Linked DNA regions of Anaerobacillus alkaliphilus. The protein of the gene in region 2 binds, or shares a complex with, the protein of the main gene of each other region. Links are inferred from orthologs where the notes say so. Each region holds a gene or a part of one and is shown on either strand. Other genes may lie near its edges.

Evidence for each region. The genes of interacting proteins can lie anywhere in the genome.
Region 1: pfkA (region 2) and rny share a complex: the UniProt entries of both Bacillus subtilis proteins name them as parts of the possible RNA degradosome complex. The link is inferred for Anaerobacillus alkaliphilus from one-to-one orthologs.

The regions. Positions count from the first base shown.
Region 1 is NZ_QOUX01000046.1:230,255-237,839, reverse strand. Bases 2,460-5,361 are described here. They hold rny (ribonuclease Y), read left to right. Parts: upstream 2,460-3,077; coding sequence 3,078-4,646; downstream 4,647-5,361. Other genes in these bases: DS745_RS16325 (TIGR00282 family metallophosphoesterase), read left to right, coding at 4,834-5,361; recA (recombinase RecA), read left to right, coding at 2,460-2,783. In the rest of the region: DS745_RS16340 (DEAD/DEAH box helicase), read left to right, coding at 1-1,475; more of recA, read left to right, coding at 1,734-2,459; more of DS745_RS16325, read left to right, coding at 5,362-5,628; DS745_RS16320 (stage V sporulation protein S), read left to right, coding at 5,877-6,137; DS745_RS16315 (2-oxoacid:acceptor oxidoreductase subunit alpha), read left to right, coding at 6,692-7,585. UniProt on the Bacillus subtilis protein: Endoribonuclease that initiates mRNA decay. Initiates the decay of all SAM-dependent riboswitches, such as yitJ riboswitch. Involved in processing of the gapA operon mRNA, it cleaves between cggR and gapA.
Region 2 is NZ_QOUX01000046.1:878,336-885,859, forward strand. The notes cover bases 4,684-7,524. They hold pfkA (6-phosphofructokinase), read right to left. Parts: upstream 6,664-7,524; coding sequence 5,704-6,663; downstream 4,684-5,703. Other genes in these bases: pyk (pyruvate kinase), read right to left, coding at 4,684-5,587; accA (acetyl-CoA carboxylase carboxyl transferase subunit alpha), read right to left, coding at 6,866-7,524. Outside these bases: citZ (citrate synthase), read right to left, coding at 1-1,098; DS745_RS19480 (DUF441 domain-containing protein), read right to left, coding at 1,469-1,942; sporulation integral membrane protein YtvI, read left to right, coding at 2,182-3,294; DS745_RS19490 (FxsA family protein), read right to left, coding at 3,335-3,730; more of pyk, read right to left, coding at 3,833-4,683. UniProt on the Bacillus subtilis protein: Catalyzes the phosphorylation of D-fructose 6-phosphate to fructose 1,6-bisphosphate by ATP, the first committing step of glycolysis.

The DNA of each region.
Region 1 (7,585 bases), 650 kb from region 2 along the record:
GTGGAGATGTTATAGGGCAAGCGCAAACAGGAACTGGAAAAACAGCCGCATTTGGAATTCCTCTTCTCGATAAAGTATCTAATGCACCATATGTCCAATCAATTATTTTAACTCCTACACGTGAGTTAGCGATTCAAGTCGCGGGCGAATTGCAAAAACTATCAAAATTTAAGCGTACACGTACGCTACCAATTTACGGTGGCCAGTCAATAGGTCATCAAATTCGTGCCTTGAAGCAAGGTGTTCATGTCATTATCGGAACACCTGGACGTGTTTTGGATCATCTGAGAAGAAAAACATTGAAATTAGACAAGGTTCATACGGTTGTTTTAGATGAAGCTGATGAAATGTTAGACATGGGATTTGTTGAGGACATTGAATCCATTTTAAAAGAGGTAAGCTCAGAGCGACAAACGCTTCTTTTCTCAGCAACGATGCCACAGGAAATTATGAAGCTATCTCGTAAATATATGAAGCAGCCAAAAGTTGTTTCAATAAATAAAGGTGAAGTAACAGCTCCTTCCATCGACCAGGTATACTTTAAAGTATTAGAAAAAAATAAGTTAGATTCGTTATGCCGTATTATTGATAGTGAAGAAATTGATTTAGGAATTTTATTTTGCCGTACCAAAAAAGGTGTTGCAGAACTGACTGAAGCCCTTCAAGCAAGAGGGTATATGGCTGATGGTCTTCATGGAGATTTAACGCAAATGCAACGTGACAGTGTTATGAAGAAATTCCGCGACTCTACAATCGAATTTTTAATTGCAACAGATGTAGCAGCTAGAGGGATTGACGTTGACAACGTTACACATGTAATTAATTATGATATTCCACAAGACCCGGAGAGTTATGTTCATAGAATTGGACGTACAGGTCGCGCTGGAAGAAAAGGATTAGCATTAACCCTTGTAACGCCAAGAGAAATGAAGCATTTACGTTCCATTGAGTCCGAGATAAAAATGTCCATTCCGTCTCAAGAAATTCCGACAATAGAGGATGTTGTTGAAAAGCAGCAAGAGTCTTGGAAGCAACAAATTGTTTCAATAATAGAAGAAGGTGAAGAACTGACACTTTTTGATTCGGTAGTAAACGAATTGCTTAGTGACTATCCACCAGAAAAAATAACTGCTGCCTTAATGAAAATTGCCTTCCACCGTGAATTTACTGTTGAAGACGACAGCTATAACTTTGGTGATACGGGTGCCGCTAAAGGAATGGTTCGTTTCTTTATCAATGTTGGTAGGAATGTCCAACTAACACCTAAAATTGTCATTGATGAGGTTTCAGAACTAGTGGGAATTCCAGCTAAGTCAATTGGTCGAATTGATATCTTTGAAAACTTTACATTTATCGAAGTTCCAGAAGACAGTGCACCTTTCCTTTATGAAGCATTACGCTATTCAAGATTAAATGGGGCTCGTGTCAATTTAGAACCAGCAAAACCAAGACCGAAACGAGAAAAGAAGGTTTAACTGCCTAAGTAATTAGAGGCTAGCTTCCATAGTATGGTAGGTGCAATTGGAGACAAATAATTTGTCTTTTCTCTTCAATTTGCACTATGCTATAAGGGAACTAGTCTCTTTTTCATTTCCAGAAAAAAGACGAATAAATGTTCGGAAAAACTATTGGCAAATCTCAAAAAACAAGTTATGATATTGATATGGGATTTTACATCAATGAAAAATTAAACACTAGTAAAGTTACATATATAAATAAGGAGAGATGAAACAATGGGAGATCGTAAAGCAGCATTAGAGATGGCGTTACGCCAGATTGAAAAACAGTTTGGAAAAGGTTCGATCATGAAACTTGGGGAACAAGCTGAACAAAGAGTTTCTACAATATCAAGTGGTTCATTAGCTGTAGATATTGCTTTAGGCGTAGGGGGATATCCAAAAGGAAGAATTATTGAAATTTACGGACCAGAATCTTCTGGTAAAACAACAGTTGCGCTTCATGCGATTGCTGAAGTACAACGTAAAGGTGGACAAGCAGCATTTATTGATGCTGAGCACGCACTTGATCCAATTTATGCTAAAAACTTAGGGGTAAATATTGACGAGTTACTTCTTTCGCAACCAGATACTGGTGAACAAGCGTTAGAAATTGCTGAAGCATTAGTACGTAGTGGTGCAGTTGATATTCTTGTAATTGACTCTGTAGCTGCTCTTGTTCCAAAAGCTGAGATTGAAGGAGAAATGGGAGATAGCCACATTGGTCTTCAAGCTCGTTTAATGTCACAGGCATTAAGAAAGCTTTCAGGGGCTATCAATAAATCCAAAACCATCGCAATCTTTATTAACCAAATTCGTGAAAAAGTTGGAGTTATGTTCGGGAATCCTGAAACAACACCAGGTGGTCGCGCACTTAAATTCTATTCTTCTGTTCGTTTAGAGGTACGTCGTGCAGAAGTGTTAAAGCAAGGTAACGATATGGTTGGTAACAAGACAAAAATTAAGGTTGTAAAGAACAAGGTTGCTCCACCATTTAAGCAAGCAGAAGTAGATATCATGTATGGAGAAGGTATTTCCCGTGAAGGTTCGCTCATAGATATTGGTTCTGACTTAGATATTGTTCTTAAAAGTGGTGCGTGGTACTCGTATAATGAGGAGCGCTTAGGTCAAGGTCGTGAAAATGCAAAGCAATTTTTGAAGGAAAACCCTGACATTACTGATGCAATTGAACTTAAAATCCGTGAACACTATGGACTTAATGGGGAGATTAAAGTTGATCTTCCAACAGAGGATGAATTTGCTGACTTACCGTTAGATTTAAAATAAGACGGTTTAAGAATGACCTTTGAATTCGCTCGGTGTGAATTTAACGGTCATTCTTTTTTGTACAAGTTTATGTAAGTTTTTTTGGTTTCTTAGGTTTAGAACCAAGTTATATTGACAAAGCTTGACAATAACAGTATGCAATTATACAATTATGTAGAATACCCGCATTTACTATTGGCTATTTTTTTTATGTTTATAAGAAAAGTAACCTGTGCTGGATGTGCACACCTAATACGAAATGAAATAATGTACTGATGAAAAACCAACAATTAGATAGCAAGGGGAGGTGAAAGTATGGAAATTAACATCTACGTGTTCATCTTCATTTTGCTAGTCTTGTCAGCAATTAGTGCAGTTGTTGGATATCTTGTTCGAAAATCCATTGCAGAAGCGAAGATTTCTAGTGCAGAACATGCAGCGAATCAAATTATTGAAGAAAGTAAGCGTGAAGCAGATCGACTAAAGAAGGAAGCTGTCCTTGAGGGGAAAGATGAAATTCATAAATTACGTCAGGATGCAGAGCGTGATGTTCGTGAACGAAGAAATGAGATTCAAAAACAAGAGAATCGTTTGGTTCAAAAAGAAGAGGTCCTTGATCGCAAAAGTGAAACCTTAGATAAAAAAGAGGAATCATTAGAAAAACGAGAGGAATCTCTCACCAAAAAACAACGACATATTGAAGAGATGAATAGCAAAGTGGAGGAACTCTTACAAAAGCAGCAAGCTGAGCTTGAACGTATTTCTGGGTTTACTAGAGAAGAAGCTAGAGAAATCATTATGAAAGACGTGAAAGACGAGTTAACTCACGAAACAGCATTAATGGTTAAAGAATTAGTTACTAGGGCGAAAGAAGAAGCTGATAAGAAAGCAAAAGAAATCGTGTCACTTGCGATTCAACGCTGTTCAGCAGACCACGTAGCCGAGACTACAGTCTCTGTTGTAACTCTTCCAAACGATGAAATGAAAGGAAGAATTATTGGACGAGAAGGTCGTAACATTCGTGCCTTAGAAACGTTAACTGGTATTGATCTTATTATTGATGATACACCTGAAGCAGTTATTTTATCTGGATTTGACCCAATTAGAAGAGAAATAGCTCGTACTGCTCTTGAGAAGTTAGTTCAGGATGGAAGAATTCATCCTGCTCGTATTGAGGAAATGGTTGATAAATCTAGACGCGAAGTTGATGAAATGATTAGAGATTACGGTGAGCAAACGACTTTCGAAATCGGAATTCATGGGTTGCATCCGGATCTTATTAAGATATTAGGTCGACTTAAGTTTAGAACAAGCTATGGACAAAATGTCCTTAAGCACTCAATTGAGGTTGCTCAATTAGCAGGTATTATGGCTGCTGAATTAGGAGAAGATATTCAACTGGCAAAAAGAGCAGGGCTTCTTCACGACATTGGAAAAGCGATTGACCATGAAGTTGAAGGAAGTCACGTTGAAATCGGTGTTGAACTGGCAACTAAGTATAAGGAACATCCAGTTGTCATTAATAGTATTGCTTCTCACCATGGTGATACAGAAGCAACATCTATTATTGCATCCCTTGTTGCAGCTGCAGATGCGTTATCAGCGGCTCGCCCAGGAGCTAGACGTGAGACTCTTGAGACGTATATTCGTCGTCTAGAAAAGCTAGAAGAAATATCTGAGTCATTTGACGGTGTTGAGAAAACGTATGCGATCCAAGCGGGTCGTGAAGTTCGTATCATGGTAAAACCTGAAATGATCGATGATAGTGAAGCTTATCGCTTAGCAAGAGACATCACGAAGAAAATTGAAGAAGAGCTTGACTACCCTGGTCACATTAAGGTAACAGTTATTCGTGAAACTAGAGCAGTTGAGTATGCAAAATAAAGTGGCATTTGCCACTTTATTTTTTTCTACTAAACAAGCATGTCTTCAATGATTATAGAAGTTGCGATATCTTTTCAGCGACTTTTACATTCATTGAAGAATTGACTTACCTGTGGGCAAACTATCTTAAGAGTTAGTTGCTAGTTTTAACTGAATATACATAAGAAAAACAATGAGGTGCGAAAAGATGAGAATAATGTTTATTGGAGATGTAGTAGGTTCTCCCGGAAGAGAAATGTTAGCAACCTACATCCCAAAACTTAAAAGTAAGTTTAAACCAACAGTAACAATTGTTAATGGAGAGAACTCTGCATCAGGGAAAGGGATTACTGAGAAGATCTATAAACAAATCCTTGATTTGGGAGTTCAGGCGGTAACGCTAGGAAATCATACGTGGGATCAACGAGAACTAATTGAAGTTATTGATCATTGTCCTAATCTTGTAAGACCCGCAAATTTTCCTGAAGGAGTACCAGGTAGCGGTTTTATTATCATCAAGGTAAATCAGTTGGAAATCGGGATCATTAATATCCAAGGTAGAACATTTTTACCACCGTTAGATTGTCCTTTTAAAAAGGCTGATGAATTAATTGCAAAAATTAAAAAAAGAACACCAATCATTTTTGTTGATTTTCATGCAGAAGCTACGAGTGAGAAACAAGCGATGGGCTGGTATTTAGACGGTAAAGTTACAGCAGTGATAGGTACACATACACATGTTCAAACCGCAGATCATCGTATTTTACCTGGGAAGACGGCATACATGACTGATGTTGGAATGACTGGACCGTACGATGGGATCTTAGGAATGGAACGGAGTGCTGTACTTAATAAATTTTTAACGAGCTTACCTGTAAGATTTGAAGTAGCCCAGGGTAGAGAGCAATTAAACGGAGTAATTATTGATGTTGACCCTAAGACAGGTGCTGCAAAATCTATTTTCCCGATTATGATTAATGAAGATCATCCATTTTTTGATTAGGCTATTCTGAATAGGTTGTTGTTTTACAAATTAAGCAGCATAGAAAGAGTCTTCGAATAAAAGATGAAGCGTACGGCACTTATGCCTTACGCTTTTCTTAATAAATCTTCACTTAATGTGGAATATCATAACAGTTTTTGAATATATACAAAACAAGGCATATTTTCAAGAGCACATATATGAACTAAAAAGAGCTTATCATTCTACTAATGGTAAAACAAAGTTTCACATTAAGGAGGTTCAAGGAAATGGAAGTATTAAAAGTTTCAGCAAAATCTAACCCAAATTCAGTAGCTGGTGCCCTTGCTGGTGTAATTCGTGAACGAGGTGCTGCAGAAATTCAAGCCATTGGTGCTGGTGCATTAAACCAATCGGTTAAAGCAATTGCAATTGCTAGAGGTTTTGTAGCTCCAAGTGGGATTGATTTAATTTGTATTCCGGCTTTTACGGACATAAAAATTGATGGGGAAGAAAGAACAGCTATAAAATTAATTATTGAACCTAGATAGTTTTGGCTATCTTGGTAGTGGAAATCCTGTTTGTTCTTAGGACATACAGGATTTTTGCTGTAGAAAGATTAGTCTAGGTAAATTATTACTTAAAAATAAAAATAGTTCTGTTTTTTTTCAGCAAGATTTTATACAATAATGGTGAAATCTAAAATATGACAAATATTAACGATAGTTTGAAAAGAAAAATCGTGCATACTTTTTTTGAAAAAATGACAATATGTAAACGCTTCCCAATTCAATTGGTGGAAGACTTAAGTCTTGTAATGATAGTCTAGTATTATTGGAACGAATTATCATTACTTTTTAATTCGTATACATATTCTATGCGCAATTTAATTTTAAGATTTTACTCTGTTTTCCAAAAGAGAGAAAAAAGGAAAAAGGGGTCATTTCCGATTGAATTTTACTGAATTTATTGCTTGATTTTTCGATATTTTAGGTCTATCATTGTATTCATTCGAACTATTAACAAATTTGTCACATCTTTTATTTTAGATTTACAATGTAATAGTGACATTAGACTTTGTCATTTACAAAAAGGGGTGGAGAACATGATCAAACAACTTTCGTGGAAAGTTGGAGGACAACAAGGGGAAGGTATCGAAAGTACCGGAGAAATATTTGCTATAGCACTTAATAGATTGGGTTATTATCTTTATGGCTACCGTCATTTTTCTTCTCGAATTAAAGGTGGACATACAAATAACAAAATACGTGTAAGTACGAAAGCAATCAACTCGATTTCTGATGATTTAGATATATTAGTTGCCTTCGATCAAGAAACAATCGATGTCAACATTCATGAATTAAGCGACGGCGGTGTTGTCATTGCCGATACTAAATTTGGCCCTAAGCTTCCTGAAGGATCAAAAGGAACATTGTATGCTGTTCCTTTTACAGATATTGCAAGCGAACTAGGGACATCACTAATGAAAAACATGGTAGCAGTCGGTGCGTCTAGTGCAGTTTTAGGGTTAGCTCCTAATGATTACCATGAAGTAGTAGAAGAAATTTTCGCACGTAAAGGTAGTTCTGTTGTTGAAAAAAACATGGAAGCTATTAAACGTGGTGCTGAATATATACTTGAGGCTGCTGGCGGACAAATTCAGTCATTTGAACTTGAAAAAGCAGATGGTAAGAAACGTATGTTTATGATTGGAAACGACGCCATCGCTTTAGGAGCTCTAGCAGGTGGAGCGAGATTTATGCCTGCATACCCGATTACTCCTGCCTCAGAGATTATGGAATACTTAACGAAGAAGTTACCTGAGTTTGGTGGAACTGTTATTCAAACAGAAGACGAAATCGCTGCTTGTACGATGGCCATCGGTGCCAACTATGCTGGGGTCCGTACATTAACAGCATCTGCAGGTCCTGGTTTATCATTAATGATGGAGGCTATTGGTTTAGCTGGAATTACAGAAACTCCTCTAGTTATTGTTGAT
Region 2 (7,524 bases):
TACGTACACTTGTTTATCAGGTCCAACATATTCCGCACGAGGTCGAATAAGTCTGTTGTTACTATATTGCTCTAGAATATGAGCAATCCAACCCGACATTCTACTAATTGCAAAGATTGGTGTAAATAAGTCATGTTTTATTCCAAGGCTATGGTACACACTTGCAGAGTAGAAATCAACATTTGGTAATAATCCTTTTTCGCGAGTAACAATTTCATTGATTTTAACAGACATTTCATACCATTTTTCTTCTCCGGTAATCGCTGTTAATTGTTTTGACATATCTTTTAAGTGTTTTGCACGCGGATCGCCATCTTTATATACACGGTGACCGAAGCCCATAATTTTCACTTTGTTACTTAGAGCATTCATAATATAAGGTTCTACATTTTCAACATTTTCGATTTCCATTAACATGGCCATAACTCTTTCGTTTGCACCACCATGTAAAGGACCTTTTAATGCACCAATCGCTGCTGTTATTCCTGAATACATATCAGATAATGTAGCTACACATACACGTGCTGTAAATGTTGACGCATTCAATTCATGGTCAGCATGTAACACTAATGCTTTATTAAACGCATCGATAGCGATCGCATCAGGTTCTTCCCCAGTAAGCATGTATAAGAAGTTTGCTGCAAATCCAAGATCTTTACGAGGAGCAACAGGCTCTTTTCCTTCACGGATACGTGAAAACGCTGTCACGATCGTTTGGATTTGCGCTTGTAGCTTAAGTGCTTTTCGCTTATTTGCTTCTTCAGATTGGTCATCTGCTTCTGAATCATATAAGCCTAAGAATGAAATAGCTGTTCTAAGGGCAGCCATAGGGTGAACTTGATCGATTGGGTACATTTTCATTTGATCAATAACGCCTTGTGGAACCTCTGCATAATTTGCTAGATCCTCAGTTAATTGCTTTAATTCCTCTTCTTTTGGAAGACGGCCATTCCATAATAGGAAGATAACCTCCTCAAAGCTTGCGTTATTTGCTAAATCATCGATATCAAAACCATGATACGTTAAAACACCATCAATAATTGAACTGACGCTCGACGTTGTTGCAACAACACCTTCAAGACCACGAGTTGTACTCATTTCTCAACCTCTCCTTTACAAATAGAATATTCATTTTTAAAGGTAATACATATGAAAACGAAGACGGCCTTTTGCCAAAAAGTCCTAAAAAGCAGTTGTTTGCCGACGATATAGTTCTAGTAATCTATTATTCAATAGCTTAAAAGTTCTATTGTAAAATATTTTTTTGTTCTTTTTTGAACATATTGTTCCAAAACGTCAGCATCATTTAAAATAGTGTTTAGGGTCTTTTTGAACATACTCTTTTCCTTATATAGAAATTATTATGTACAAAAGAGTTTCTAACCAATTCTAATTATAAACATTTTCCACAGTTTTGTGAACTTTTATTTGAAAATAATTCCGACTATTTTAATTCTTGTGATAACTTTCACGAACCAAAAGAGCTAAAAAAAGCCACAAGTCTCATTGCCATGTAAGCAATGCCTGCACCTATTAACGGCCCCACTGCTACCCCGTTAAAAAGAGCAACTGCTAAAATTGTTCCAAAAACTAGCGCCGCCGTAATATGAGGATCTGTTTGCAACAGTTCTACTCCACTTGATGCAATAATAGCTACAAAAATCCCTGCCGCCAACGCAATCCAAGCATACACAGACTTCATTGAGTCAATTAGCTCTCTAAAACCAATTTGACCAGTAACAATTGGTACAAGTACGGCAATTGTAATAATTGTAACACCGACATTAATGCCTTTTTGCTGAATAAACGGATACACTTTCTCACCTAGACCAACCCATTTAATCAGTAACAAAACTACTACTGCAACAATTAATGATTGATTTTTTGCAATAATACCAATAAGTAGCAGAATTATCATAAAAGCAGTTGCCTGTGTTATCAAACCTGATGCATCCTTCCTTGGTAGGCCTTACCATTGTTATCTTAACATAAATCTCATTTTTTCGCCAAGTTTCAAGTCTTTTTTGTGTCAATATTTCGAATTAAATTTTGTGTCCCTAAGTTTGTTTATCATTAAGAGATATCGAAAAAGGATTTATCCATTATTGTCTTTTACGCTTCTAAAATAATAAAACAAGCCATACGCTATTAAAAAGCCTTTCTGAAAGAGGTGAAAGAAATATGAACTCTAACTACTTTCAAATACTACTTAGACTCACTCTTGTCGTAAGTATTATATTTTTAATAGCAGTCTTAGGATTTATTACCTTTAAAACAGCATATCCTTTTATGATTGGACTAGTTCTGGCTTTTTTCTTAAACCCTATTGTTAACTTTTTTCAAGAGAGAATGAAAATTTCTAGATGGTTATCGGTATCAATCGTCTTACTTGGGCTTTTGTCACTAACTATAGGCTCAATTACAATCTTAATTTCTGAAATTATTATGGGTACTAATTATCTATCACAATCTGTACCTATTCACTTCCAATCACTTATTTATGAATTCCAAAAAATATTTACTGGTAAGATTATGCCCATCTATGAACAAATATCAACCATTTTTTATTCTTTAGATAGTGATCAACAAGTTACAATTAAGGCTTATGTAGAGACGATAACGAACCATATCACCTCAAACGCTAGCTCGACAATTCAGTCTGTACTTACAGGGATATCCGATTTTTTATTAGCTTTACCTAACTTAGCTACAGTTATTATTTTCTCTTTATTAGCGACCTTCTTTATTAGTAAAGACTGGTATAAGTTAGTCTTTATTTTTCGGAAATGGCTTCCAAACGTGATTGCCGAGCGAACCAAAGACGTAATGAAAAGCTTAAAGAAGGCATTTGTGGGTTTTATTCTAGCTCAAATAACCTTAATCTCTATCACATGTTGTATTGTACTAATAGGATTATTAGTCCTTAAGGTTGATTACCCGATTACCATCGCTTTAATCATAGCCTTCGTTGATCTACTCCCATATTTAGGGACAGGACTGATCTTTATCCCTTGGATTTTGTATACCTTCTTTTCTGGACAATTATCACTGACAATCGGACTTTCTATTTTATACGGTGTTGTAGTTGTTCAAAGACAAATTATGGAACCTAAAATCTTATCATCAAGTATTGGAGTTGACCCATTAGCTACACTAGTGTCTTTGTTTGTAGGCTATAAACTCTTTGGGTTTCTAGGACTCATACTAGGGCCAATAATTCTTGTCTTTATACAAACTTTGCATAACGCCCATGTATTTCGCGACTTACGAAATTATATTTTTAAGATTAACTAAAAAAAAAGCTGATTTATCAAAATATCGATAAACCAGCTTTTTAGCGTCGATTAATAAAAATAATTGAACCATTCTGCAACAATCGATCAAATATCTTTTGAATGAAGGCTTTTGCAATTCCTCTACTAGCAGGAATTAATAGAAAAAAACCAATGGCATCGGTAATAAAACCTGGAGTCAATAATACTACTCCACCAATTAGAATACATAGCCCGTCTAAAATAACCCCGCTAGGTATCTGGCCCTGTTGCAATTGTAACTGTGCTAATCTAAGTGTATTTAATCCTTCTTTCTTTGCTAACCATGCCCCGAGTACTCCAGTAAAAATAACAAGTAATATTGTCCAAGGAATGCCAATTGTATTACCAGAGAGAACTAGGACGCCAATCTCTAACGCAGGCACAATAATTAATAGTAAGATGAAAATTTTTAACATTTGACCTACTCCTTTAAAATGGCTTGTCATTATATTATATGACAGGCTAGTAGATTATGCTAATAAAAAACCGCTAAGATTACCTTAGCGGTCCAAAAGAGACTATAAAATACTTGCATGTCCTTTATAGATATTCCCTCTAGTAGCATCAACTGTGATCGCGTCACCGTCTTCAAATTGATGTGTTGCCCGTTCTACACCAACAACTACTGGAATTCCTAAATTTAAGCCAACTACCGCTGCATGACTAGTTAGCCCACCTTCTTCAGTAATGACTGCAGCTGCTTTTTCAAATGCCTCGATCATGTCTTTATCGGTACCGACTGTTACCAATATTGCCCCATCTTCCATTTTAGACAAAGCATCACTAGCAGTTTTTGCAACAATCACTTTACCTGTAGCTGTCTTACGGCCAATCCCTTGTCCTTTAGCAACCACTTCGCCAATAACATGAACTTTAATTAAGTTCGTTGTTCCTGTTTCACCGACTGGGACTCCAGCAGTAATAACAATTAAATCACCATGATCGATAAATTCCGTTTTAACAGCTTCCTGAACGGCAATTTCTAACATTTCATCTGTTGAAGTAGCTTTTGTTCCAAGTTGTGCATAAACACCCCATACTAAAGCTAACTTGCGGCAAACTTCAGCAGAGTGAGTGACTGCTACAATTGGTGATTTCGGTCGATATTTAGAAATCATTCTTGCAGTATGACCGCTTTCAGTAGCTGTTACCACTGCAGCTGCTTCTAAGTTTAAAGCTGTGTGGGCTACTGATTGACTAATTGCATCTGTAATCGTTCTTTGGCTCTCTCTACCTTTACGCTTTAACAACTCTTCATATTTTAATGCCGACTCTGCTCGAACAGCAATTTTATACATCGTTTGCACAGCTTCTACAGGATATAGGCCTGCGGCTGTTTCACCAGATAACATGATTGCGTCAGTTCCATCAAAGATCGCATTTGCCACGTCACTTGCCTCTGCACGTGTTGGACGTGGATTGCGTTGCATTGAATCAAGCATTTGTGTTGCTGTGATAACTGGTTTTCCTAGTGCATTACATTTCTTAATTAAGTTCTTTTGAACTAACGGAACTTCTTCTGCTGGGATTTCTACACCTAGGTCTCCACGAGCAACCATTAACCCATCAGACACTTCTAGGATTTCGTCAATGTTATCTACACCTTCTTGGTTTTCAATTTTAGGAATGATGTGAATATGCCCTGCGTTATTGTTTTCAAGAAGTTCACGAATTTCTAAGACATCTGATGCACGACGAACGAATGATGCTGCAATAAAGTCAACACCTTGCTCAATACCAAAACGGATGTCATTAGCATCTTTTTCTGTAATCCCTGGTAAATTCACACTTACATTAGGAACGTTTACACCTTTTTTATTCTTGATTGTTCCGCTATTAAGAATTTTTGTTCTTAATTCTTTAGAACCTATTTCAATCACTTCTAGTTCGATTAAGCCGTCGTCTAGTAAAATTTTTGAACCAACATGAACATCATTTACTAATCCAGGATAAGTAATAGAAAACTTTTCAGCTGTTCCCACTACTTCTTCCATCGAGATAATAACTTCATTACCTGCAACTAGTTCTGCTACTCCATCTTCGAAGTTATTTGTGCGAATTTCTGGACCTTTAGTATCAAGTAAGATCGCAATATGTTTCCCTGCTTTTTCAGCGGCTTCACGAATAGAAGTTATTCTTGCACCATGTTCTTCGTAATCTCCATGAGAGAAGTTTAAACGAGCGACATTCATACCAGCATTAATTAATTGCGAGAGTTTTTCAACACTTTCACTCGCAGGTCCTATTGTACATACTATTTTTGTTTTTCTCATAATGAAAAAACCTCCTACTTTCCTAAATAACATATTCTCTTCAATTAATTCAAATTCGACATACTATTATGGTTGCCAATCCGAATAAAGTATGTCATAATTTATCTAAATATCATCTAAATTGACAATTCTTTAGATAATTGATACATATCCTGATCGATTTTGTGGGGAATTGATAAGGCTTGATCAATTCCATGGGAAACTAACTGGTTGTTCTGAATCCCTACCATTTTCCCAGCTTCACCTGCAATAAGAAGCTCTACAGCTTTTGCGCCAAGACGACTTGCAAGAACACGATCAAATGCAGTAGGTGAGCCTCCACGTTGAATATGACCTAAAACAGTCACTCTTGTTTCAAGACTTGTTTGCTCTTGAATAACTTTTCCAATCTCCATACCGCTTCCTACGCCTTCTGCTACAACAATAATGCTATGCTTTTTCCCACGAGCATGTCCTCGTTTTAAACGTGAAATGACCTCTTCCATATCGTAGTTTTCTTCAGGGATCAAAATTGTTTCGGCACCGTCTGCAAGACCAGACCAAAGGGCAAGGTCACCAGCATTACGGCCCATTACCTCAATTACATATGTACGTTCATGTGAAGTTGCTGTATCACGTATTTTGTCAATCGCTTCAATAATTGTGTTTAATGCTGTATCAAACCCAATAGTAAAATCAGTTCCAGAGATGTCATTATCGATTGTTCCTGGTACCCCAACACATGGAAAACCATGTTCTGTTAATTTCTTTGCCCCCTGGAAAGAGCCATCTCCACCAATAACAACTAAACCTTCAATTCCAAATTTATTTAATTGCTCGATTGCCTTTTTTTGACCTTCAAGTGTACGAAATTCCTCACAACGAGCAGTATAAAGCTTCGTTCCACCTCGATGGATAATATCTCCTACAGACCCAATTTCTAGCTTTTCGATTTGGCCAGCAATTAATCCAGCATAACCATAGTACACACCGTAAACCTCTAAATCATGATAAATTGCTTTACGAACAACCGCCCTAATGGCTGCGTTCATCCCCGGAGAGTCCCCACCGCTTGTTAAAACTCCTATACGCTTCACGCTATTCACCTCAATAACAATATTCTAGATCAAATCCTAGTAACTAGTTTATGGCTAAAGCTCTAAAAACCATTCATCATTTCTATGTCCTCGGTACTAGTATTATCTATACGTGTTAAAAATACCACTTCTAATTCATTATGACAATAGACGAAAAGCGACAAATAAAAAGCCTTCTCTACACTTAGAGAAAGCCTAACCCTTATTTAACGCTAATGACATCGTTTACAGTGTCGTACTCACCTATATTGTTAAATTTTTCGTAACGTTGCTCTATTAGCTCTTCTTCAGAAAGTTCAGCTAATTCAGTCAGCGATTTGTCGAGAACCTTACCTATCGCATTGGCTTGTTGTTTAACGTCTCGATGAGCGCCGCCTCTTACTTCTGGAATAATTTCATCAATCACATTAAGTTCTTTCAAATCTGGCGCTGTAATTCTCATAGTTTCAGCTGCTCTTTGAGCAAGGCCTGAGTCTTTCCATAAGAGAGCTGCAGCTCCTTCAGGAGATATAACAGAGTATGTAGAATTTTCTAGCATATGAATATGATTTCCTACACCTAGAGCTAGAGCTCCTCCACTACCACCCTCACCAATCACGATACAAATGATTGGCACTGCGAAACCAGCCATTTCTAGTAGGTTTCTAGCAATCGCTTCACTTTGTCCTCGTTCCTCTGCGGCAATTCCAGGATACGCTCCTTTTGTATCAATAAAGCAAATAATTGGTCTTTTGAATTTATTTGCTTGTTTCATTAATCGTAAGGCTTTTCGATAACCTTCTGGATGGGGCATTCCAAAGTTTCGACGTATGTTTTCCTTTGTATCTTTCCCACGTTGATGACCTATAACAGTTACTGGTT